Regions from separate parts of the Ochrobactrum sp. AP1BH01-1 genome, predicted to be linked through region 1. Evidence: predicted binding sites of a transcription regulator. Region 1 holds the regulator's gene; each other region holds the start of a gene.
The links. The regulator LexA, encoded in region 1, represses DNA repair genes until DNA is damaged. The targets are predictions, from matches to a motif close to TGTTCNNNNTGTGTTCNG.

Region 1 (8,308 bases):
ACAGATCGAGCCAGCTCATGTGAAGCCGCTGTCAGAAGTTGAAAGCGAAATTCGCACCACACTTGCCAACAACATCGCAGCAAGCAGCATAAGCGGCATCCATGACTCCTATGAGCAGGAACGCTCCGACGGCGCGTCCATGGCAGATGTGGCAAAGAAACTGAGCCTGAAGACTGTCACCGTGGAAGCCATTGACGCCGAAGGAAACGATCCTTCCGGCAATCCTGTCCAGCTTCCGAACTCGGAAGCGCTCCTTTCCGCTGCGTTCCAGGCAGATCAAGGTTTTGACAACGACGCCCTGACAATGGGCAATGTCGGCTATCTCTGGTATCAGGTTGATGGCATCACCCCGACACGTGACCGTACGCCTGACGAAGTCAAGGATAAGGTTGTGGCTGCGTGGAAGGGCGAAGAGGCTGTCAAACGGCTCAACCAGCGCGTGGAAGAACTGAAGAAGCGTCTGGATGGCGGCGCAACACTCGACACGATTGCTTCCGAACTGGGCATTGAAAAGCAGACCAAGCGCGGTGTTGTTCGCACGACCAACGATGCCGATATCGGAACTGCTGCCGCAGCGCAGATTTTCCGTGGCGCTAACGGCTTCACTGGCAGCGCTGCCGCGCCTTCGGATGATGCCCAGATCTTGTTCAAGGTTACGGAAGTAACCGAACCTGCCGCCGCTGGCCCGGAAGCCATCCCGGAACAGCAGCAGAAATATCTGTCGACGTCGCTGTCGGACGACGTTCTCGAACAGTTGGTGGGTGAATTGCAGAAGCAATATCCTGTTAAGATAAACCAGACCGCCATCAATAACGCTTTGGCGTTTTAAGGACGGTAGGTATCCAAAATGGCTGATCTAAAACCCTATATTGCGAAAGCTGCTGCTGGAGAGCCGCTTTCGCTCGAGGATTCCAGGGCTGCTTTCGACATCATGATGTCTGGCCAGGCAACGCCGTCGCAGATCGGCGGACTGCTGATGGCACTGCGCGTTCGTGGTGAAACAGTACCGGAAATTGCCGGTGCCGTTGCCTCCATGCGCTCGCGCATGCTGGGAGTATCCGCTCCCGACAATGCAATCGATATAGTTGGAACCGGCGGTGACCAGTCCGGCTCCTACAATGTTTCCAGCTGCTCGGCATTTGTCGTTGCGGGCGCGGGTGTTCCTGTCGCCAAGCATGGCAACCGCGCCCTCTCCTCCCGCTCTGGTGCAGCCGATGCATTGGCCGCGCTCGGCATCAATATTGAAGCCGATGCTAACACGATCGGCCGCAGCATTACCGAAGCCGGTCTTGGTTTCATGTTCGCGCCGATGCATCATTCCGCCATGCGTCATGTCGGCCCCTCCCGGGTCGAACTGGGCACACGCACCATCTTCAACCTGCTTGGCCCCCTTTCCAATCCAGCCAGTGTCAAGCGCCAGCTTGTGGGGGTATTTGCGCCGCAATGGCTCGTGCCGCTGGCAGAAGTGCTTAAGGAACTGGGTTCCGAAGCGGCTTGGGTTGTCTATGGCGATGGGCTTGACGAAATGACCACCGCTGGCACGACACAGGTGGCGGCCCTCGAAAACGGCCAAATCCGTACGTTTGAAATCACTCCCGAAGAAGTCGGACTTCGTCGTTGTGACCCGGCGGAACTGAAGGGTGGCGAGGCTACGGCAAACGCAAACGCCCTGCTGAGCGTACTTGAAGGGGCCCAGAACGCCTATCGGGAGATAGTGCTGCTTAATTCGAGTGCGGCGCTCGTCATAGCTGACAAGGCGAAAGACCTGAAAGAAGGCATCGCACTCGCAGCGCAATCCATCGATAGCGGTGCAGCACTTGGTGTTTTGCAGAAGGTGATTGCCGTGTCGAACGACAAGACCGCCTGACGGAAGGATCTAACTATGTCCACCGATATCCTACGCAAGATCGAGGCTTACAAACGCGAAGAAATCGCCGCTGCCAAGGCCGAGCGTAGCGTGGCCGATCTAAAAGCACGCGCTCTTGATCTGGAAGCACCGCGCGGCTTTCTCAAAGCACTTGAGGCGAAACGCGCCGCTGGCGAATTCGCGCTGATAGCGGAGATCAAGAAGGCAAGCCCCTCAAAGGGCCTTATTCGCCCTGATTTCAATCCCCCTGCACTTGCAAAAGCCTATGAGGCTGGTGGCGCGGCATGTCTCTCCGTGCTGACCGACGCGCCATCTTTTCAGGGAGCGCCAGAATTTCTGACTGCAGCCCGCAACGCATGTGGCCTCCCGGCCCTGCGCAAAGATTTTCTGTTCGATACCTATCAGGTGCATGAAGCCCGGAGCTGGGGCGCAGACTGTATTCTGATCATTCTTGCAAGCGTCGATGACGATCTGGCGAGAGCGTTGGAAGAAACCGCTTTCGAACTGGGTATGGACGCACTCATTGAGGTGCACGATGAGGCCGAGATGGAACGCGCGTTGAAGCTGTCATCGCGTCTTCTCGGCGTTAACAATCGCAATCTACGTACATTTGACGTTGATCTCGCCGTTTCAGAACGTTTGTCGAAGATGGCTCCGTCCGACCGTTTGCTCATTGGCGAAAGCGGCATATTCACGCACGACGATTGCTTGCGTCTGGAACAATCGGGCATTGGAACGTTCCTCATCGGGGAGAGCCTGATGCGTAAGGCAGACGTTACGGCGGCGACCCGTGAGCTCCTGACCGGCAAGGCCTGATCTATGGCGTCCAAACTCACCCATATCGACCAGACCGGCGCTGCCAACATGGTGGATGTTGGCGCCAAGGACGAGACTGAACGTCTGGCTACGGCCGAGGGGTCGGTCAAAATGAAGCCGGAAACGCTGGCGCTCATTCTGGAAGGCAACGCCGCGAAGGGTGACGTCATCGGCGCTGCGCGTCTGGCCGGCATCATGGCGGCGAAAAAGACCGCCGACCTGATCCCCCTTTGCCATCCGCTCATGCTAACCAAAGTCGCTGTAGAAATCGAACCGGACCAGACACTGCCCGGCTTGCACGTTCGTGCACTTGCCAAGCTCAAAGGTCGCACTGGTGTGGAAATGGAAGCGCTCACCGCCGTTTCAGTTACCTGCCTCACGATCTATGATATGGCCAAAGCGGTCGACAAGCATATGGAGATCGGCGGCATCCGCGTTATCGAAAAGAGTGGCGGCAAATCAGGTGACTGGAAAGCGTAGAGCGCACTTTGCTTTGGATCAATTTTTCAAGACAGGCTTTATGCTCTAAGCGGGTCAACAATTCACTTCGAGAGGAAACACCATGTCCCTTCTCCCTGTCGATGAAGCACTGGCCCATATTCTGAAATCCACAGAGCCGCATGGGACTGAGCAGGTCGCTTTGTCAGATGCGGGTGGACGTGTCGTTGCAACGCCCGTGCTGGCCCATTTTCTACAGCCTCCGTTTGACGGTTCAGCGATGGACGGCTACGCCCTGATCGCACCAGACAGCATCGCTTATCCCATCGAGTTCGATATCATCGGCGAATCGGCAGCGGGCAATCGTTTCGACGGCGAATTAGGGATCGGACAGGCAGTCCGTATTTTCACAGGCGCGCCATTACCCAAAGGCGCCGACACAATCGTCATTCAGGAGCACACCGAGCGCTCGGGCAACCGGTTGACTGTCCGCGAAGGCATAGAGCCGGGACGGCATATACGCCGCGCGGGCCTCGATTTTTCGCCCGGCAACATCGTCATTCCAACAGGGCGCGAACTGGATGCCGCCGCCCTTTCGCTAGCAGCTGCCAGCGGCAATGCGAAAATCGACGTATTCAAAAAGCCCAAGGTAGCAATTATTGCCACCGGTGATGAACTTGTGCCTCCAGGGGAAATACCCGGGAAGGACCAGATCGTTGCATCGAACAGTGTTGGAATTGCCGAGATCGCGAGGCGGGCCGGCGGAACTTCGCAAGATAAAGGGATCATTCCGGATGATCCCGCGAAAATCGAACAGGCAATAGAAGATAGCCTGCAAAGCGGCATCGACATTCTGGTTACGATTGGCGGCGCTTCAGTCGGTGACCGGGATTTCGTGCATGGCGCGCTGCAAAAACTTGGAGTCGATCTCGATTTCTGGAAGATCGCCATGCGGCCCGGAAAGCCATTGATGTACGGACGCATCAAAGTGAACGGCAAGCTCGTTCACGTCATCGGCCTGCCGGGCAATCCCGTTTCGAGCCTGGTCTGCAGCCTTGTTTTTCTTCGGCCGCTCGTCGCCAAGCTTGCTGGAACTAACCTCGATGCCGATATCCGGCCCGCAAAGCTGGGTACTTCCCTGCCTGCAAATGATCACCGCCGCGACTATATCCGCGCCACAATCGAATCACACCCCGATGGAACCCTGATCGCATCGCCTTTTCCCGTGCAGGATTCGTCCATGTTGTCCGCTCTGGTTCGCTCCAAAGCCCTTCTCATCAGAGATGAGAACGCTCCTGAATCCGCTATCGGCGATGACTGCCGCATCCTCATGCTATAAGCGCCACGCCGCGTTATGGGCTCACCTAAACGTTAAGAACTCATCCTAAGTTAACGTATAATATAGATTTTTCAGAATATCGTCTGACCTGCGGCTTATTGGAAATCGGGCGTCGGAGCATCCTGTCTTTCCTTCCCTGAAGCATTAACGGTTTTAAAACCATTGCAGAACAAGACTGGAACATATAGTGTTCGTTCTGGTTTTGTTTTTCTCGATTCTTGGCCGGGAGGGTGTCGCGCATGTTAACCCGTAAACAGCACGAGCTTCTGCTTTTCATTCATGAACGTTTGAAAGAAACGGGCATTCCGCCCTCCTTCGACGAAATGAAGGAAGCGCTCGATCTGGCTTCAAAATCGGGTATCCATCGCCTGATCACCGCTCTTGAGGAGCGTGGTTTTATTCGCCGCCTGCCGAACCGGGCGCGTGCGCTTGAGGTTCTGCGTTTACCGGATTCAATCGCTCCTGGACTCAATGCGCAGAAGAAGTTTGCGCCTAGCGTTATCGAAGGCAGTCTGGGCAAAGCACCGCCTGCGCCGGCTCGCCCTGCCCCTATAGCCATCAACGACGACACATCCGCCACCGTGTCCGTACCGGTCATGGGGCGGATTGCTGCGGGTGTGCCCATTTCGGCTATCCAGAATCAGACCCATTCCCTCAGTCTTCCGCCCGAAATGATTGGCGCGGGCGAGCATTACGCGCTTGAGGTCAAGGGAGATTCAATGATCGACGCTGGAATCTTCGACGGAGACACGGTGATCATCAAACGCGGAGATTCTGCAAATCCCGGTGAAATCGTAGTAGCTCTGGTTGATGACGAAGAAGCAACTTTGAAGCGCTTTCGCCGCAAGGGTGCCTCCATCGCTCTCGAAGCGGCTAACCCCGCTTATGAAACGCGGATATTCGGTCCCGATCGAGTGCGGGTACAAGGCAAGCTTGTCGGTCTGATCCGCCGTTATTAGAATAGTGATAGCCGGTTTAAGAGATAGGCCGCGCGTAAGATAATAGATGGAGCGGTTGGGTTGAAACAGAATCGAGATGCCGCTCTAGATCAATCGCAGTGCGTTGGTTCATCGCCTGCGTGTGATGAACAGTCCGCCACCTTTTGAACAACTGCGGATTTTGGTTTGTACTCGCGTTCGGCCAAGCCGCGCGCTGCACGCGAATGGATGCGATGCAAATGCCAAAGGCGGCTTGGTACATCAACAGCATAGGTAATTCGGTCGCGCGGCTGCAAATCGGACGTCTGCTGGCTCATTTTGGACTTCGAAGATTCACGCGATTTTCCTATTGCAACCGCGATAGAGGGACTCTCATCCCGTCGTTGTCCAAGTCTGATTTCCACGGCTCCCTTCAACGCCAGATCGCGTTTGCTGATGCTGACAATAACTGAGCGATGGCACGCGACATCCAGGCCCGGAACAGCGAGAATGACCACATCCCCAATGTTGCAGGCTATCTCCTGCATTGAGGGTTCTCCGGTATAGGCAAGCGTGCGACCGTCACGCAAAGTAATCGTGCACACGCCCTCGTCACACTCGAAACCATCGAAACCGGCCTGTTTTTTGTTTTTAACCGAAGCCGGGGGGACGAATTCTTCGACCAGATAAGCGGTTTTCCAATTGTCGCTTGTGAACTGTGAGGGTCGATTTCGATTAACCGCGAACCGTCCATCCGTTAACCGGACGCCTACTAGTTTGGCATCTTCAGATATTACGATGTCAGGAAAAGGCTCCCGGATGAAAACTGTCAGCCCAAGAACGATAAACGGCAGCGCGAGAGCTTTCAGTCTGGTGGAAAGCACGACCGCGAGAACCAGCGCAATGGTCCACAAAACAAGCGCAAGCGCGGGCATGGTTCCCGGATTGCCATCCGGCGACCACGCCGCGACGAAGGCAGCAATGTGCCTTACGGCGAAAATACCCCACCCCATTATCTGCAAGGGGACCCAATCGAGCTGCAAAGGCATCAGCACAAGACCGAAGACGGCAAAGGGCATCACAAGAAGAGCTATTACGGGTTCAGCCAGAACGTTTCCGACCAGCCCCAACGGTGCAGTGTTATTGAAATGATAAGCGGCAAAAATTCCGCTCGCCAGCCCGGCAATGAGCGAGGTGGCCGCCGCTGCCGCGACCGGTTTCAATATCCGTGGAACAAAGCCATAGGCGGCCTTCTCACGCTTCTCTGCAACGACATGCCTGCGTGCATTGCGTTCGCTCCACCAGGCATATCCGGCGATCAACGCAGCAGTGGCAGAGAACGACATCTGAAAACTCGGTCCCAATATCTCATGCGGCGAAAGGGCGATCATGGCGAGCGCCGCGATGGCCAGATTGCGCATACTGATGGCAGCGCGATCCACCAGCAAGGCTCCAAGCATAACCGCGATCATCACATAGCTTCGCTGCGCAGCGACGTCCGCGCCTGACATGGCAAGGTAGAAGGTACAGCTTAGCAGGGAGAGAAATGCCGCGTATTTCTTCACCGGATGCCTAACGCTGAAAGCAGGAAACAACGCGAAAGCGGATCGTAGCGTCAACATGACAACGCCAGCGGCGAGCGCCATATGCAAACCCGAGATCGACAGAATATGTGCAAGGCCTGCCTTGCGCAGATCGTCATTGGTTTGCTCGCTGATCCCTGCACGGGTGCCTGCCACGAGCGCCGAAGCGACACTACCGTCCTCCCCTCCGATCACCTCCTCGATTCGTTCAGAAACCCGGACCCTTAGCATTGCGATCCACTGGGACATTTCCGCTGTCAGTTCAGCTGGTGGGGGAACCATCGCCACTTTTGGGGTTCCAAGAAAGAACCCGTTGGCACCGATGCCATTGAAATAAGCGTGAAAAGAGAAATCATAATTGCCGGGACGAACCGGACCTGAAGGGATGCGCAACCGCGCAAAACCGGTCAACCCGCTGCCAATTGCTGTTGTCGCCGGTATGTCTCTGGCATTGATGCGAACGCGCTTCGGCGGAAACCGGAGTTTCGGGCGCTCCGTTTGGAGCACCTCTAACGTTATTCGCCAACTGCCATTATCCTGATAATCAAGGGCAACAACCCGGCCTGTCAGTCGCGTCGCCACATCGGAGCCGAGCATTGGCGTGGCGCGACGTTCCGTTTCCCATTTTCCAGCCACAAGCCCTGCTAACAGTGCGACTGCCAAGGTCATGGCTTGGGCGGCCGCGAAATGCCTGCGTGTCGCAATGCGCACGATGAGAGCAATCGCGAACATGGATAGAAGCGGAGTCCATGCAGGTTCGAACGAGAGTGTGAAATAGATAATCGCGCCAATGCCGGCAAAAACCGGAAGCAAAAGAAAGAATACGCCACGTCCAGCTTCCGTTTCGACTGCAGTCTTGATCTGCCTGCCTGTGACCGACGCTATAGACAAAAGCCGTTCACGCAGGCTCATCACCGGAGGCTTGTCCGGTAATGAGGTTACTGAGATTTCGGCTTCACTTAGAGGCCAAGCCTCTGGAAACAGAGCGCGCAACGAGCCATCAGGCATGCTTTTGACAAGCGCCCGTTCGTTAGCATCGCTCACTTCCCTGATGCCTGTCATGCCCCCGCCTGACCGCAAAAGTTGGCCTACGCCGTCGAAGTACCCCGAAAGAACGACAGCACATCAGTGCGAAAGGGGTGCGAAGCCCTTGCGCACATTGCTGCCTATGCTACATGAACCGCAGCTGAAATCGAGTGAGTTCGTATAAAGAACCGCGATTACCTGCCGGGTTGTCTCGCGCAGGCATCGGAATTCAAGTTGCGCCTGTGTCTCCGGCATTCGCCGCTGCTTTAGAATGGCGCACGACATAGTGGAGCTATCATGTCGAAACCGGTCGTTACCCGTT
Region 2 (8,308 bases), on a different contig from region 1:
CGCCGTCAGAGCGTGTATAGGCACGTGACTTTCCGGAATTTTGTCCGATGTGACAGGCTCTTCGGGGCCGTGCCGGACGTTTATTGACCGATCAGTGGAGCTGGATCCATGGCAGTACCAAAACGAAAAACGTCTCCGTCGAAGCGCGGCATGCGCCGTTCGGCTGACGCTCTCAAGGCCCCGACCTATGTCGAGGACAAGAACTCGGGCGAACTTCGTCGTCCGCATCATATCGATCTGAAGAGCGGTATGTATCGCGGCCGTCAGGTCCTCGAAGCCAAGGAATAAGTCTGACGCTGCATCGCAGCCGAAAGATGGTTTTCAAAACGCCGTTTCCGTTTGTCGGGAGCGGCGTTTTCTTTTGACAATAGAAAACCTCAACAGCGATATGAATATTTTTTGTAAGTAAATCAGTCGGATGGATGGTTTCCAGACCCAGTTGGATGCTTTTGGAATGCAGTAACAATATATGGCTAGAGTAGCTTCGTTCCTATTGAAAACAACTCTGAATTTCAATTATCCATTATCTGTACCTTATTTCTAAAACTGTTTCGGATTATTTTGGGAATTTCAAGAAAATTGAAAATCATAATATTGCCACAAAGTATAAAATATATTTTTCATCTAATTTTTAGGCAATGGATGTTGATATGAAAGATATTATCAGGCTTATTATCCAGAATGGTGGTTTGTCCGTAAGTTCTGGAATTTCGTTCTTCAATGTAGCCGGCAATACACTATACAACGAAGATCAACTGCAGAAAATGTCCGACACACCATGCCAAGTTGGGAGCACGGAACATGCTCTCCCGGGGGCGGTGGCGCATTTTGCTGGTAAAAATCTGCGTTGAGGCGCTGAAGTTCCCCGTGGCGCTGCAACCGGCGAACACTATACCTTAGGGGCGGGATGCAGGTTTACTCCAACAAGGGGCCAGAGCGGTTCTGCTTAATATGGAATCGCAGAACCGCTCTGCGTTTTCTGGTGGAAAAGCTCAGCCTGCGTCCGACGTGAAACCGGCACCCTCGATACCGGCGATGGCTGCAATTTCGTCATTGTCCGATGTGTCGCCGGAAATGCCGACTGCGCCGAGAATTTCGCCGCTTTCGTCCTTGATCAGAACGCCGCCCGGCACCGGCACGATCTTGCCGCCCGACACGCCTGACAGCCCCTCCAGAAAGTGTGGACGATCTTTGGCCTGATTGTTCAGCCAGCGCGAGCCGGTGCCGACCGCAAGCGCGCCGTAGGCCTTGCCCGAACCGATCTCGAAGCGGAGCATGGAGGCCCCGTCCTGACGCTGGAAAGCCTTCACATGGCCGCCGGCATCAAGAACGCAAACAGCAAGCGGCTTCAATTTCAGCTCGGCAGCCTTGGCAAAAGCACCGGCGATGATCGTATTGGCTCGTTCGAGCGACAGTGACGGCATGGTTGTCTCCTTAGATATAGCTAAATGTAGTTTAGCGATCATGGCCGAGGATGCACATTCCAATGCTGCTACTGGCCGGAAAAACACTTTATCGATTTTCATGAAGACGGCTGAAGCAATGCGGCAAAGCTTGCCAAGGCCAGAAATTTGGTCTTTTGTTGCGCAACATTTTATGGAGGAAAGAATGTCCGAACCGAAAGCCATCGTCATCGCCAGCGCGGCCCGTACCGCGGTGGGCGCTTTCAACGGTGCGTTTGCCAATATCCCGGCGCATGAACTGGGCGCCACGGTCATCAAGGGCGCGCTGGAACGTGCCGGTGTCGACGCAACGGATGTGGACGAGGTTATTCTCGGACAGGTGCTGACGGCAGGTGAAGGGCAGAACCCGGCACGGCAGGCGGCGATGGATGCCGGTTGCCCGAAGGAAACCACAGCGTTTTCCATCAACCAGCTATGCGGCTCCGGTTTGCGGGCGGTTGCGCTCGGCATGCAGCAGATTCTCTCCGGCGATGCGAAAATCGTCGTGGCGGGCGGGCAGGAATCCATGTCCATGGCGCCGCATTGCGCGCATTTGCGTTCGGGCGTGAAGATGGGCGACTTCAAGATGATCGACACCATGCTGAAAGACGGCCTGACCGATGCCTTCAATGGCTATCATATGGGGATCACCGCCGAAAATATCGCCCGCCAGTGGCAATTGACCCGCGCCGATCAGGATGAATTCGCATTGGCCTCGCAGCAGAAGGCAGAAGCCGCCCAGAGCGCCGGAAGGTTCGAGGATGAGATCGTTCCGGTTACTGTGAAAGGCCGCAAGGGCGATGTGGTTGTCTCAGCGGATGAATATATCCGGCCCGGCACGACGATGGACGCATTGGCCAAGCTCAAACCGGCCTTCGACAAGGAAGGAACGGTTACTGCCGGCAATGCATCCGGCATCAATGATGGCGCTGCCGCAGTTGTCCTGATGGATGCAGACGAAGCCGCCAAACGCGGCGTGAAGCCGCTCGCACGTATCGTTTCCTGGGCGACAGCCGGCGTCGATCCGGCGATCATGGGAACAGGTCCGATCCCGGCTACCAAGAAGGCGCTCGAAAAGGCGGGCTGGAGCGTTGGCGATCTCGATCTGGTGGAAGCCAATGAAGCCTTTGCAGCGCAATCATGCGCTGTCGTGCGCGATCTCGGTCTCAACCCGGATATCGTCAACGTCAATGGCGGAGCAATCGCCATCGGCCACCCGATCGGCGCCTCAGGCGCACGGGTGCTGACAACGCTGCTCCATGAAATGCAGCGCCGTGATGCCAAGCGGGGTCTGGCGACGCTTTGCATCGGGGGCGGCATGGGGATTGCCTTGTGCGTCGAGCGCGACTGATTTTCTCCCTCATCGGAAAAAGGCGGGCGGAGAATTAACTCCGGCCGCCTTTTTCTTTCCGCAATGGGGCGTTTGAAATCGGTGACGTCGGCATGATGGAATTGCCGTAAACGTTAACGAAAATCGGTTGAAACGGCTATCAAGCCGCTTCAGGCTTGGTTTTCTAGCGCTAACAACAGGCATCGACCACCATATGTTGTGAGAACAAAGGGAGAAAACTTGCAAATCAGCGATTCGTCGCCGATTCGTTCCGGCTTTGGCCTGAAGGTTAACGAAAACCGGGTTTTCGCTCGTTCCGGCATTAACGAAGTATCAGTAACGATTAAGATTTTCTGAGGAATCCCGTTGTCGTGGATCAGTCTGTTGACAGGTTTTGCCAAAGGTTAACGACCCCCGCCATTTCGCGTCAGGAGAACACCGAAAAGCGGAACATCTGATTCATTATGTTGTGGGCGTGCGTGTCAGGCTTACTATATGTTGCCGTGAACAAATGGCGAAGCTCTCGGAGTCAGCGATTCGTCGCCGATTCGTTCCAGAGTCGTTCCAATTGTTAATCGACAAGTTATTGACCGACTTCACATCAGCCATCGACATATCGGCGATTGGCCCATACTTAAACTTTAACAGGAGCGCTTTCGGTGCAGGTCGTATAGTGCTATCGCAGAACCAGCATCCAGCCCGTGAAGGGCGCTTGTACCGGGAATCCGATTATTGGCATGAACCAACTCCCTGCCCATGATTTGCCGCTGACCCTGAGTGGCCGCGATGTGACTGCGGTGCTTGGGCCGACCAATACTGGCAAAACGCATCTCGCCATCGAACGCATGCTGTCGCATGGAAGCGGCATGATCGGCCTGCCGCTGCGCCTGCTGGCGCGCGAGGTCTATAACCGCGTCGTGGAACGGGTCGGTGCAGCCAATGTTGCGCTGGTGACGGGCGAGGAAAAGATCGTGCCGCCAGGTGCGCGCTATTCCGTCTGCACCGTCGAGGCCATGCCCCGCCGCACCGATGTGGCATTCGTCGCCATTGATGAGGTGCAGCTCGCCGGTGATCTTGAGCGCGGCCATATTTTCACCGACCGTATCCTGCATCTGCGCGGGCGGCAGGAGACGCTGCTGCTCGGTGCCGGGACCATGCGCGGGATTCTGGAAAAGCTACTCCGCGGCATCAATGTGGTGACGCGTCCGCGCTTGTCGCATCTGGCCTATGCCGGTTCCAAGAAGATTACGCGCCTGCCCAACCGTTCCGCCATCGTCGCGTTTTCCGCCGACGAGGTTTATGCGATTGCCGAACTGATCCGCCGCCAGCGCGGCGGGGCCGCAGTGGTCATGGGCGCGCTCAGCCCCCGGACCCGCAATGCCCAGGTGGAGCTTTACCAGTCGGGCGACGTCGATTTTCTGGTGGCGACCGATGCCATCGGCATGGGGCTCAATCTGGATGTGGATCATGTCGCATTCGCACAGAACCGCAAATTCGACGGTTATCAGTTCCGCGATCTGACGCCTGCCGAAGTGGGGCAAATCGCCGGGCGCGCGGGCCGGCATCTGCGTGACGGCACATTTGGCGTAACCGGGCAGGTGCATCCTTTCGACGAGGAACTGGTCGAACGGGTGGAAGCGCATAATTTCGATCCGGTGAAGGTTCTGCAATGGCGCACGGCGCGTTTCGACTTTTCGTCGCTCGATTCCCTGCGATATTCTCTGGAAACGCCTGCGCCGGTCGAAGGGCTGGCCAAGGCTTTGCCCGCTGTCGACCAACAAGCGCTTGAAAATTTGTCGAAAGACGAAGAGATTGTGCGGCTTGCGACGACACCGGCGCGGATCGAGCTTTTGTGGGACGCCTGCGCGCTGCCTGACTATCGCAAGATCGCGCCGGCGCAGCATGCCGATATCATTGCAACCATCTACCAGGATCTTGTCCGCCGAGGGAGCGTCGATGAAGATTATATGAGCGAACAGGTGCGCCGCGCCGACAGCACAGAGGGGGAAATCGACACCCTGTCGCATCGCGTGGCGCAAATCCGCACCTGGACTTTTGTGTCGCACAGGCCGGGATGGCTTGCCGATCCGACACACTGGCAGGAAAAGACGCGCGAAATTGAGGACAGATTGTCCGACGCGCTGCATGAAAGGTTGACGAAACGCTTTGTAGACCGCAGGACAAGCGTGCTTATGAGGCGCCTGAGAGAGAATGCCATGCTTGAAGCAGAAATCAGCCCGGCCGGAGACGTGATTGTCGAAGGCCACAATGTCGGGCAACTGGAAGGATTCCGTTTTACCGCTGACGTTCAGGCCGAGGGGCCGGACGCCAAGGCGGTGAAGTCGGCTGCACAAAAGGCGCTGGCCGCCGAGTTCGAACGTCGCGCGGAGCGCTTTGCTGCTGCGCCGAACGGCGATTTCGCGCTGGGCTCGGATGGCGTCATGCGCTGGGTTGGCGCAACGGTCGCAACGCTGGTTGCGGGCGATGACCTGCTGAAGCCGCGCGCAGTGATCCTGGCCGACGAACAGCTCACGGGAGCAGCGCGCGATAAGGTTGCCGCGCGCATCGACCGTTTCGTCGCACATCATATCGAGACCGTTCTGAAGCCGCTTACCGATCTGGCTGCCGCCGATGCCCTGACCGGCATGACGCGCGGTCTCGCATTCCAGATCGTCGAGAATCTGGGCATTCTTCCGCGCCGCGATGTGGCGGAGGAAGTGCGCGGTCTCGATCAGGATTCACGCGCGGCACTTCGCCGCCTTGGTGTGCGTTTCGGCGCCTATCACGTTTTCATGCCCATGCTGCTGAAGCCCGCTCCCGCTGGTCTCATCACGTTGCTCTGGGCACTGAAGAACGATGGTCGCGAACGCGCCGGTTACGGCGATGTCGTGAATGTGCTGGCCGCTGGCCGCACCTCGGTCGTGGTCGACCCGGCGTTCGATCCGATGTTCTATCGTCTGGCAGGCTATCGCGTGCTTGGCCGCCGCGCCGTGCGCATTGACATTTTGGAACGTCTTGCCGATCTCATTCGCCCCGCGCTCGCCTGGCGTCCGGGTTCCGGTGCGCGTCCGGATGGCGCTTATGACGGCGGACGCTTCATCGTCACGCCCGCCATGATGTCCATTCTGGGTGCGACGACCGAGGACATGGAGGAAATCCTGCGCAGCCTCGGTTATCGCCATGAGGCGATGGAAGCGGCTGCCGTGACGGCGAAGCTTGCCGAGCTAGACGCTTTCGCGGCTGAAGCTGCCGCCAAGGAAGCTGGCATTTCGCCGGTTGCAGAAGCCGAAAAGCCCGCTGTCCCAGCCGCAGAACCCGTACCTGCGCCGGTTGTCGCTGCTGAGACAGAAACCGAAGCCAAGGTGGACGAAGCTGTTCCTGCGGCAGCGGAAGCGGCACCTGTTGGTGAAACAGCAGAAGCGGCGGCTGAAGAGCCAAAGCCCGTTCTTCTCTGGCGTCAGGGTCGCTTCGAGGGCCGCAACCGTAATCAGGATCAGAACCGTCAGCGTCAAAATCGCGGCAACCAGAATCGTGGTCATCAGAACCGTGATCAGGGTGGCGAGGCACGCAAGTCCGAAGGCGCAGAGCAGCAGGCTCGCAACGATCGCGGCGGCAAGCGCTTCGACAAGCAAAAGCGTCATGACGGCGAGAACAAGCGTGAAGGTGCCAATAAGGGTGAGTTCCGCGGCGGCAATCAGCGTCAGCAGAAGCGCGATCACAGCCATCCGGCTGGCAAGCGCGTCGAGCAGGAGCGTCCTGCGCGCATCGATCCCGACTCGCCTTTCGCCAAGCTTCTGGCTCTGAAAGAACAGATGAAGAAGTAATATGGCCGCGGAAACAGGCGCTAGACAGCGAATCGACAAGTGGCTGTTCTTTGCGCGCGTGGTCAAATCAAGATCGCTGGCGGCGAAACTCGCCGTCGGCGGCAAGGTCCGGGTCAATCGTGACAAGATCGAGCAGGCTGCCCATCAGGTGAAGGTTGGCGACGTACTGACCATTACGCTCGACCGGCGCATTCTCGTCTACAAGATCCTTGCTCCGGGAGAGCGCCGGGGGCCGGCGCCCGAAGCCCAGCTGCTTTATGAGGATCTTTCGCCGCCGGTGCCAGCTTCGGCGGGGGTACCCGAGGCAGCAACGCCTCAGCGCGAGAGCGGCGCGGGAAGGCCGACCAAGAAAGAGCGGCGCGAAACGGATCGTTTGCGCGGAAACTGACATGGACGTGTTGCCGCAGGCCAGTTGCGACGGTGATGGAAATTGCTCACCGAACCGTTTCGGAGAAAGCCTTTTCCATCTGAAAGGCGTCAAACGAAATGCTGTTTCAGATGTGCTTGACTTCGTGATATTGCGGCGTTTGTACCCTTGTCATGGCAGGATAAAATCGTTACCTCACGCATTGTCATAAAAGGGCATGGGCTGATACCCGCAACCATTTCCGTGCACAGTGACTTCGTGGCGAGATATTCCAAAACCTCAAGCCGGTTGCTGGCCGGTTGTTGGCCGATCGTCGGCTTGTCGGAATATCGGCGCAAAGCTGTAGGATAGATAAGCTGCCTGTTCAGGAATTCGGGCGGCAACAGGAGTTCGACGATGACGTATGTCGTGACCGATAATTGCATTCGCTGCAAATATACGGACTGCGTCGAGGTCTGCCCGGTCGATTGCTTCTACGAAGGCGAAAACATGCTCGTCATCAATCCCGACGAGTGCATCGACTGCGGCGTATGTGAACCGGAATGCCCTGCCGAGGCGATCAGCCCCGACACCGAGCCGGGCCTCGACAAGTGGCTGGAACTGAATACGGAATATGCGGCAAAATGGCCCAATATTACCGCGAAGAAGGACGCCCTTCCGGAAGCCAAGGAAATGGATGGCGTGGCCGGCAAGTTGGAGAAGTATTTCTCTGCAGAGCCGGGTAGCGGCGACTAATACCGTCAGGTATTGCAGCCGTTCCTTCCGGCTGCAGAAAGCTGGACCGTATATATATAAGTATCTCGTTGTTCCAGAAGGCTTCGCACTTCTGGAACATGACCATTCATCCTGTTAAGACTGACAGGATGCCAGACATTACGGAAAAGCAGGATTTATCACTTGCATTTTCTGCAATGCACCGGCAAAAGACGAATAAAATCACGGGAAAACGCCCATCTTTTAGGTGTGTTGCGTTGCCAGATACGGCATATCTGGCAATTTGTTGATTCTTGCGCGAAATTGTGTTAGGTTGTCACAATAATTTCGGTGACTGGACGTCAAGTCGTGGCGCTATGCGTTAATCTCTGAAAGGGCTGATCTTTAGTACCGGGCTGAATGGCACCGGGGAAGATGATTGCGATCTGGCGTCGTCCCCCTCACCGTACACCCGGTTGGTTAGATTTGCCGTCAGACACGTTTTCAGTTGCAAACCGACAAGCAACGTCCGTGCTTCATTTCCTCGGAGCGCGGTCGAACATCATGTGTTAACCGGCGGGTCGCGCCGGGCACAACAGGGAGTAATGAAGCGTATGTCATCCCAGCAGAAAAAGTCTCCAGTAGCGCGTGG
Region 3 (8,308 bases), on a different contig from region 1:
CGCGACGTGCGCGATGCAGCTATTTTGCTGAAATCCATGGCTTCACTTGATCTTAAGGACACCACGTCGGTCGATCTGCCTATCCCGGATTACGAGGCCGCTATCGGTAAGTCGCTCAAGGGCATGAAGATCGGCATTCCGAAGGAATATCGCGTCGATGGCATGCCGGACGAGATCGAAGAACTCTGGCAGAAGGGCATTCAGTATCTGAAAGATGCCGGTGCGGAAATTGTCGATATTTCCTTGCCTCACACGAAGTATGCGCTTCCGGCCTACTATATCGTAGCGCCTGCCGAAGCTTCATCGAACCTCGCCCGTTATGACGGTGTTCGTTACGGGCTGCGCGTGCCAGGCAAGGACATTGCCGATATGTACGAACAGACCCGTGCGGCTGGTTTCGGCAAGGAAGTCAAGCGCCGCATCATGATCGGCACCTATGTTCTGTCCGCAGGCTATTACGACGCCTATTATCTGCGCGCGCAGAAGGTGCGGACGCTGATCAAGAAGGACTTTGAAGATGCGTTCGCCAAGGGCGTGCACGCAATTCTTACGCCGGCAACACCATCTGCTGCCTTTGGCCTTGCCGATGAGGACCTCGCGAACGATCCGGTCAAGATGTACCTCAATGATATCTTCACGGTAACGGTAAACATGGCCGGCCTGCCGGGCATTGCCGTGCCAGCTGGTATTAACGACAAGGGTTTGCCGCTCGGGCTTCAGTTGATCGGGCGTCCGTTCGAGGAAGAGACGCTGTTCCAGGCGGCGCACGCCATCGAACAGGCAGCCGGACGGTTTACTCCGGCAAAATGGTGGTAAAATCCGATCTTCTTATTCGCCGGGGTTTTCCCGGCGAATTTGCTTCTATGGCTGCATTAGCAGTCAGCGCTTGGCGGATAGCTGCGCGCGATATTGAACTGACCGCTGATCGACAACAGGCCCTTGAAACCAAATTCCTGCACGATCTTCAAGAGAATGCGGACGGTGTTCTGATTGCCGAAAGGGCTGGAGCTTTGGCGGGCTGGGGCGCGAGGATCCCGCAGAGCAATTACATTTCCGACTTGTGGATTGATCCGCCTTGGCACGGGCAGGGCATTGGTGGACAGCTTCTGGATGCCCTAATGGCGCAAATCCTGCTCGATGGCTTCGATGAAGCGCTGATTGGCACGCATGCGGACAATCTACCTGCGATCAGTCTTTATAAAAAGGCTGGTTTCCAGATCGAGTGGCAGGGAGAGGAATGGTCGCAGAGTTTCCGGAAAACAGTCGAAAAGGTGAGAATGCGCGCAAAGCTTTGAAGCCAGCTTCTCGCAACCATTGCCGAACGTTCTGTCGTGCCTATCCTTCTAGAGAGTGGATACATCAGGAGGAGGGCAAGCGATGTGGATCATGCTGACGGAAGTGAACGGTGAAAAGCTCGCCGTGAATTTCAATCATGTTCTGTGCTACAATACTTATGGAACCGGCACACGCATTGTGACGTTGAGCACAGATCAAACATTCTTCGTCAAAGAATCGATTGAAGAGATCGAAGCCAAGCTCGGTATTGATGTGAAAGCCTGAAGCTATATTTTATTAGAGGCTTAAACAGTTTTATTGAAAAAGAAATTGAACGGCATGGGGCTCACAATGCCGTTCATCCTTGAAACATAATTTAGATATCCAACTCCTCGACAAAAGCCGCACGGTCCTGAATGAAACGGAAACGGGCTTCCGGCTTGGTGCCCATCAATTCATCAACGGTGTTGCGGGTTTCGTCCACATATTCTTCGTCGACCTGAACCCGCAGAAGCGTGCGCTTCTTCGGGTCCATGGTGGTTTCCTTGAGTTGTTCGGCCCGCATTTCACCGAGACCTTTGAAACGCCCGATTTCGACCTTGCCGCGCCCGGTGAATACGGTGCGCAGAAGTTCGTCCTTGTGCGCGTCGTCACGCGCATAAGCGACCTTTCCGCCTTGGCTCAGACGGAAAAGCGGAGGCACTGCCAGATAGAGATGGCCGTTGCGGATCAGATCCGGCATTTCTTGATAGAAGAATGTGATGAGCAGCGACGCAATATGCGCACCGTCAACGTCAGCATCGGTCATGACGATGACGCGGTCATAGCGCAGATCGTCTTCCCGATAGTTTTTGCGTGTGCCGCAGCCGAGCGCCTGAATAAGATCAGCGATCTGCTGGTTCGCTGTGAGCTTTTCGCGTCCTGCGCTAGCAACGTTCAAAATCTTGCCGCGCAACGGCAAAATGGCTTGATTGGCGCGGTTGCGTGCCTGTTTGGCTGAACCGCCTGCCGAGTCACCTTCGACGATGAAGAGTTCTGCCCCGGCAGCTGCGTTTTGTGTGCAATCGGCAAGCTTGCCGGGAAGGCGCAGCTTGCGCGTTGCGCTTTTGCGAACGGTTTCTTTCTCCTGACGACGGCGCAAACGCTCGTCAGCGCGATCAATCACCCATTCCAGAAGGCGAGACGCTTCCTGCGGAGAGGCCGCGAGCCAGTGATCGAAGGGGTCGCGGATCGCATTTTCCACGATGCGCTGTGCTTCGACGGTGGCAAGCTTGTCCTTGGTCTGGCCGACGAATTCCGGTTCGCGGATGAAGACTGACAGCATTCCCGCAGCCGAAACCATCACGTCGTCGGTTGTGATAATCGAAGCGCGCTTGTTGTTGGTCAGTTCCGCATAGGCTTTCAGCCCTCGCGTCAGGGCGATACGCAGACCGGCTTCATGGGTGCCGCCATCGCCCGTCGGAATGGTGTTACAATAGGAGTGGACGAAACCATCGCCGCCATACCACGAAACGGCCCATTCCACAGCGCCGTGTCCGCCCTGTTTTTCGGTCTTGCCCGCGAAAATTTCACGCGTGACCTGGTGTTCCTTGCCGAGCGATGCTTCGAGATAGTCCTTGAGGCCGCCAGGGAAGTGAAACACCGCCTTTTCGGGCGTTTCTTTTTTGGGATCGAGCAGGGAAGGGTCGCAGTTCCAGCGAATTTCAACGCCGCCAAACAGATAGGCTTTCGATCGCGCCATGCGATAAAGACGGTGCGGATCGAGCTGTGCCGTCTTGCCGAAAATATCAGGGTCCGGATGAAAGCGGACACGGGTGCCGCGACGGTTATGCACTTCGCCGACATCTTCCAGCCCACCCTGCGGAATACCGCGAGAAAAGCGCTGGCGATAAAGGCGGCGATTGCGCGCGACTTCCACTTCCAGCACATCGGAAAGGGCATTCACCACCGAAACACCGACGCCATGCAGACCGCCTGACGTTTCATAGGCCTTGCCGTCAAACTTGCCGCCTGCGTGCAGCTTGGTCATGATGACTTCGAGCGTGGATTTTCCAGGCACCTGCGGATGTTCGTCCACAGGAATGCCGCGCCCATTGTCCGAAACCGTGACAAAGCCATCGGCATCGAAGCTCACTTCAATGAAATTGGCATGCCCAGCGACCGCTTCGTCCATTGAGTTGTCGATGACTTCGGCGAAGAGGTGATGCAACGCCTTTTCGTCAGTGCCGCCAATATACATGCCGGGACGCAGACGGACCGGCTCCAGACCTTCCAGAACACGAATGGATGATGCGTTATAGTCGTCGCCTGCCGATGAAGCAGGCGGCGCCTTGGTCGTTACCGGCTTTGGAACAGAGAGCGACGGCGCTGCCACCGGCTGGGCAACAGGCTGTGGCGACACGGGTTTTTCGCCCTGTCGTCCCTGTTCCCGTTCTCGGGCATTGTTAACTACTCTCGAGAAGAGATCGTTGCTATCGTCCATCTGTTCCGAAAAGCTCTCTATCTGAATTTCAGGAGGCCAGTGCCGAGATTGCTCGCCATCGACCGGAAAATACTGTTCGCGAATCACTTGAATGATGCCATGCGCGCTCGCGAAAGGCGACTAAAGTTCGCCTTACGTTCCGTTTGCGCACGGCTTTTTCAAAGGGTTTTGTTCAGAACGGAACTGATTTGCACCAGAAAGCGGTCGAAAGTCAAACAAGCGGGACAATTCCGAGCAAATTGGATGGAAACGCTGCGGCAGTTCGCATAGAGCGATAGCGGGGAACATTCCAGATACCGAGAGTTTGAAATGCAGAGCAGCGCGACAGGCGGCATGGAAGCGCACGTAAAAGGCATGGCGATCATGGTGCTCTCGGTGCTTTTGCTGCCGCTGATGGATGCCATTGGCAAGTGGCTCGCCATGGCAGACCATATGCCTCCGGCCACCGTTACCTTCATGCGCTTCTTCGTCCAGTGCTGGCTGATGTTTTTCATCCTGCTCATTATTGGCGGTTTTGCTGCGCTGCGAACCCAGCATCTGGCGGGCAACCTCATTCGCGGAGCGTTGATGGGGTTTGGCGGACTCTGCTTCTTTACGGCAGTCAAGTATATGCCGCTCGCGGATGCGATGGCTGTCTTCTTTGCCGAACCACTTATTTTGACGCTCTTTTCGGCCATTTTCCTGAAGGAAAAGGTAGGCTGGAGGAGATTCAGCGCTGTCGGCATCGGACTGATCGGCACCATGATCGTGATCCAGCCGAGTTTCGAGATTTTCGGCGCCGTCTCGCTTCTGCCGCTGGCGACCGCCGTAACCTTTGCGATCTATCTCATTTTGAACCGTAAATACGGTGCGAAGGAAAGCCCGCTTGTAATGCAGTTTTATGCCGGCGTGGGCGGCTGGATGTTTGCAGGTCTCGCCATGATTTTTGGAACCGCTGCGGGCCATAGTGACTTGAGTTTCGGACTGCCGCACGGCATCCAGCCCTGGCTGCTCCTACTGCTTTTGGGAACGATCGGGACCGTCAGCCACCTGATGGTCGTGCAGGCGTTCAAGCTGGCGCCCGCGTCCATGCTGGCGCCGTTCCAATATCTGGAAATCGTCAATGCTGTTCTGGTCGGCCTGATCGTGTTCGGCGATTTTCCGACGCCGTCGAAATGGCTGGGTATCGCAATCATCGTCGGATCGGGCTTCTATGTTTTCATGCGGGAACGTCGGGTGAAAGCTGACGCAGTCGCGTGATCACAGCTATTTGAGCTGACGCGGGCCGAAGACTGTCTCAAACGCTTTTCCCAAAGCGACGTCCATGTCGCCCATCGTCACTGGCAGCCCGAGATCGACAAGGCTTGTGACGCCATGTTCCGAGATGCCGCAAGGCACGATGCCGGAATAATGGCCGAGATCCGGTTCGACATTGATGGCAATGCCGTGAAAGCTTACCCAGCGCCGCAGGCGGATGCCGATAGCCGCGATCTTGTCTTCACATATACTGCCATTGGCTAGGCGGGGTTTTTCAGGTCGCGTAACCCATACACCAACGCGATCCTCGCGACGCTCGCCTTTGATGTTGAACTCGGCGAGGCTCTCAATGATCCATTGTTCGAGCGCCGTCACGAAGGCACGCACGTCCTCGCGGCGGCGTTTCAGATCGAGCATCACATAGGCGACACGCTGGCCCGGCCCGTGATAGGTATATTCCCCGCCGCGCCCCGTGTTGAATACGGGCAGGCTGTCGGGTGCCAGCAGGTCGCTCGCATTGGCGCTTGTTCCTGCCGTGTAAAGCGAGGGATGTTCAACCAGCCATACGAGTTCATTCGCAGTGCCTTCCCGAATGGCCTGCACACGCGCTTCCATGAAGGCGAGTGCCTCCTCGTAGTCCGTCAGCCCGTCTGCGACAACCCAATCTACCGGCGGCGCGTCCGACTGTTGCGGCAGAAAATGCGTCTCCAGCGCATCGCGTTCGCGCGGCTTTGGTGTGGCTGTTTCGGAAACGGGTGAAGCGGAACTATTCGTCATGATGGCAGCATATGGCGGTTTTGAAGCGTAACCGCCAGATGGCAAAATGCCTCTGCGATCAATCAATCGCGAGCGGAATTTCCTTTTCGCAGCGATTGCGGCCGCCCTGCTTGGCGCGATAGAGCGCCCGGTCAGCGGCATTGACGAGGTGGCTGTAGTCTGGATGTCCGTTGAATGCCGCAACACCGATCGACAGGGTGACGGACTGGCGTGCGCCATCGGGAAGGTTCATGGGCTGTTGGGCTATCTGCCTGCGCAGTTCCTCGCCGATTGCGAAGGCCTTGTCCTCGTCTGCTTCCACCAAAGCGACCAGAAATTCCTCCCCGCCATAGCGGAATACAAAATCGCTCGGGCGGCAGAGCGAAAGGATCGTTTCGGCCACCTGCTGAAGAACCGCATCGCCACTGCTGTGCCCGTATGTGTCGTTAATATTCTTGAAATGATCGATATCGATCATCAGAACGCTCAAATCCATTGCCTTTTGGGACGCCATGCGTACTTCGCGGGTCAGTATTGATGGCATGAAACGGCGATTGAGCGCACGTGTCAGCGGATCACGGCCCGTTTCCATGGCCGCCGCTGCCTGAAACAGTTCGGACAGCAGAAACTTCACTTCAACGATCTTGGTCTGGAACAATGACAGAGAGGCTGCGAGTTCAGCCGGGTTATCTTTGCGAGCGGTGTTGATGGCCGGAAGGAGCACTTGGTCGATATGTTCCACATTCCGACGGATGTTTTCCAAGATTGAGGAATTGGAGAACATCAGATCGGCCTTGTGCTGCAACCACAAACCGAAGTCCGAGCTTGCGAGCGTGTGAAGCGGACTGTCGGGATTGCCATAGAGGTTGAAGAGGAGCGATTGGCTCCATTCCATGAGCGCAGCGCGCTGCGATTCGCGCTCAAGCGGAAAGTCGTGGCTCAGCGTGAAGGCCCGATAGGCTTCGTCGGTCTGAGCACTCTCTCGCGCGTCCTTCACGAAGGCCTGGCTCATGATTTCAATCGCAATATCTATCGCATTGCTGACATGCACGATCAGACGCGCCAGAACCTCGCGTGTAGCGACTTCCAGCTTTAGTTGACGAATGATCTCGTTCTTGAGCAGGCGCGCGCCCTGCATGACGACATGGATCGGCACGTCGATGCGGGCATGGACTTCGCCGACCTTGCGCTGCTCACGAATGAATGCGTCAACATCGCCGGCGTTTCTTTCGAACATCTTCAGAAGCCAGTCGCTCAGGGAATTGTGCAGGCGCTCCTGAACCATTTTCTGGGATAGGAAAGTTGCCGCATCGCGATTGCTCATAAGGCGCTCGTAGAACACGCCGACAAACAGTTCGCGGTTGCGGCCAATGAGATCGCGAAGAAAGAACGAATGTTCTTCGGGCAAGCCTCCGACCAGCTCAACCCATTCGGCCTGGGTGGTGCCCAGACCGGTTTTCGCTCCCCAGGTGGTGTCGATTTTAGACGCCGAATGATCCATGTTCCTGCTCCTTGCGACAGCCGCAAAGCTCCGCCGCTACCGGTCGTGAACCGGTGCCGGATCGGCTTTGCGGATTGGAGATTCTGCGGCTTTTCCCTTGCTTCAAGGGATTGCGTGCGAATTCAATAGGCTCCTGATATCCGGATTCTCTTAAAAATACTTTTGCAAAGTTGCAGGTCGTTAGCTTTGGTTTGTTTTAAGGCGTGCGGTCGAGATTGATAGAGAACCGTAAGATTAAGTGACTTTACCAATAGTCGGTTTGGCCTACGTATTTGTGGGCAAGATTCCAATTCTGGCAACTCTGGAAAGGAAAACGGAAATGAAACTTAAGTTGGTTTCTGCGGCTCTCGCGCTCTTCGCGGTAACTGCTGTTGCTGAAGCGGCCGCGCCGGTCGCTCCGGCGCCGATTCCGGCAGTCGCTGCCGATGGTGCCGGTTCTGCCATTCAGGTCGATTATCGCTGCCCGCGTGGCGCGGTTCGCACGCGGAGTGGCCGCTGTGTTTGGGATCGCCGTTGGCGCGATGATCGTCGCGGGTGGGACCGGCATTCACCGCGTTATTATCGCGAGCGCGACCGTGATCGCCGCTGGCGCCATGACCGCTACCGTCATCGTGATCGCGTATATATCGAGCCGCGCCGTCGCGGCCCGCACAACTAAGCAAGAAGAGAGCAGCGATTTCCCTGCTCTTTTTTCTTCAGACCGACTCGGCTTGAGGACGTGAGAGACTGTCGAGTTGCGGAAACACGTCCACTGTCATAGGCGCGAGGACGTCAATCACCAGCCCGTTTGGCGCAAAGTCGATGTCGCATTTGGCCTTCAGTTCGCCCGCGAGAACGGAGTAGAGCAACCGCTGGCCAAAGCCGCGGCGGGCAGGGCGTTCGACCGCAGGCCCGCCGCTTTCGATCCAGCGCATATGAAGTTTCTGCTCGCCCTGTATTCGGACTACCTCCCAATTGAATTGGACCGTGCCGTTTTCATTGGAGAGGGCGCCGTATTTCACAGCATTGGTTGCAAGTTCATACAAGCCCAGTGAAAGAGACACAGTTACACGGTCGCT

Region 2: the regulator LexA is predicted to act here: its motif matches at 3,322-3,339, upstream of J9800_RS20470 (helicase-related protein).
Region 3: the regulator LexA is predicted to act here: its motif matches at 3,882-3,899, upstream of parE (DNA topoisomerase IV subunit B).

What each region holds. Positions count from the first base shown of each region.
Region 1 is NZ_JAGPOU010000002.1:392,061-400,368, forward strand. It holds gene J9800_RS07230 (peptidyl-prolyl cis-trans isomerase) at 1-829, shown strand, start outside; gene trpD (anthranilate phosphoribosyltransferase) at 848-1,867, shown strand; gene trpC (indole-3-glycerol phosphate synthase TrpC) at 1,883-2,683, shown strand; gene moaC (cyclic pyranopterin monophosphate synthase MoaC) at 2,687-3,163, shown strand; gene J9800_RS07250 (molybdopterin molybdotransferase MoeA) at 3,246-4,460, shown strand; gene lexA (transcriptional repressor LexA) at 4,700-5,419, shown strand; gene J9800_RS07260 (ComEC/Rec2 family competence protein) at 5,509-8,022, opposite strand; gene gltX (glutamate--tRNA ligase) at 8,284-8,308, shown strand, end outside.
Region 2 is NZ_JAGPOU010000006.1:140,989-149,296, reverse strand. It holds gene rpmF (50S ribosomal protein L32) at 109-288, shown strand; gene J9800_RS20485 (hypothetical protein) at 651-851, shown strand; gene J9800_RS20480 (GlcG/HbpS family heme-binding protein) at 993-1,424, opposite strand; gene J9800_RS20475 (acetyl-CoA C-acetyltransferase) at 1,609-2,793, shown strand; gene J9800_RS20470 (helicase-related protein) at 3,510-6,596, shown strand; gene J9800_RS20465 (RNA-binding S4 domain-containing protein) at 6,598-6,984, shown strand; gene fdxA (ferredoxin FdxA) at 7,360-7,698, shown strand; gene J9800_RS20455 (CarD family transcriptional regulator) at 8,271-8,308, shown strand, end outside.
Region 3 is NZ_JAGPOU010000001.1:459,206-467,513, reverse strand. It holds gene gatA (Asp-tRNA(Asn)/Glu-tRNA(Gln) amidotransferase subunit GatA) at 1-816, shown strand, start outside; gene J9800_RS02085 (GNAT family N-acetyltransferase) at 807-1,295, shown strand; gene J9800_RS02080 (hypothetical protein) at 1,378-1,560, shown strand; gene parE (DNA topoisomerase IV subunit B) at 1,652-3,757, opposite strand; gene J9800_RS02070 (DMT family transporter) at 4,067-4,996, shown strand; gene lipB (lipoyl(octanoyl) transferase LipB) at 5,003-5,770, opposite strand; gene J9800_RS02060 (GGDEF domain-containing protein) at 5,829-7,250, opposite strand; gene J9800_RS02055 (hypothetical protein) at 7,570-7,908, shown strand; gene J9800_RS02050 (PAS domain-containing protein) at 7,946-8,308, opposite strand, start outside.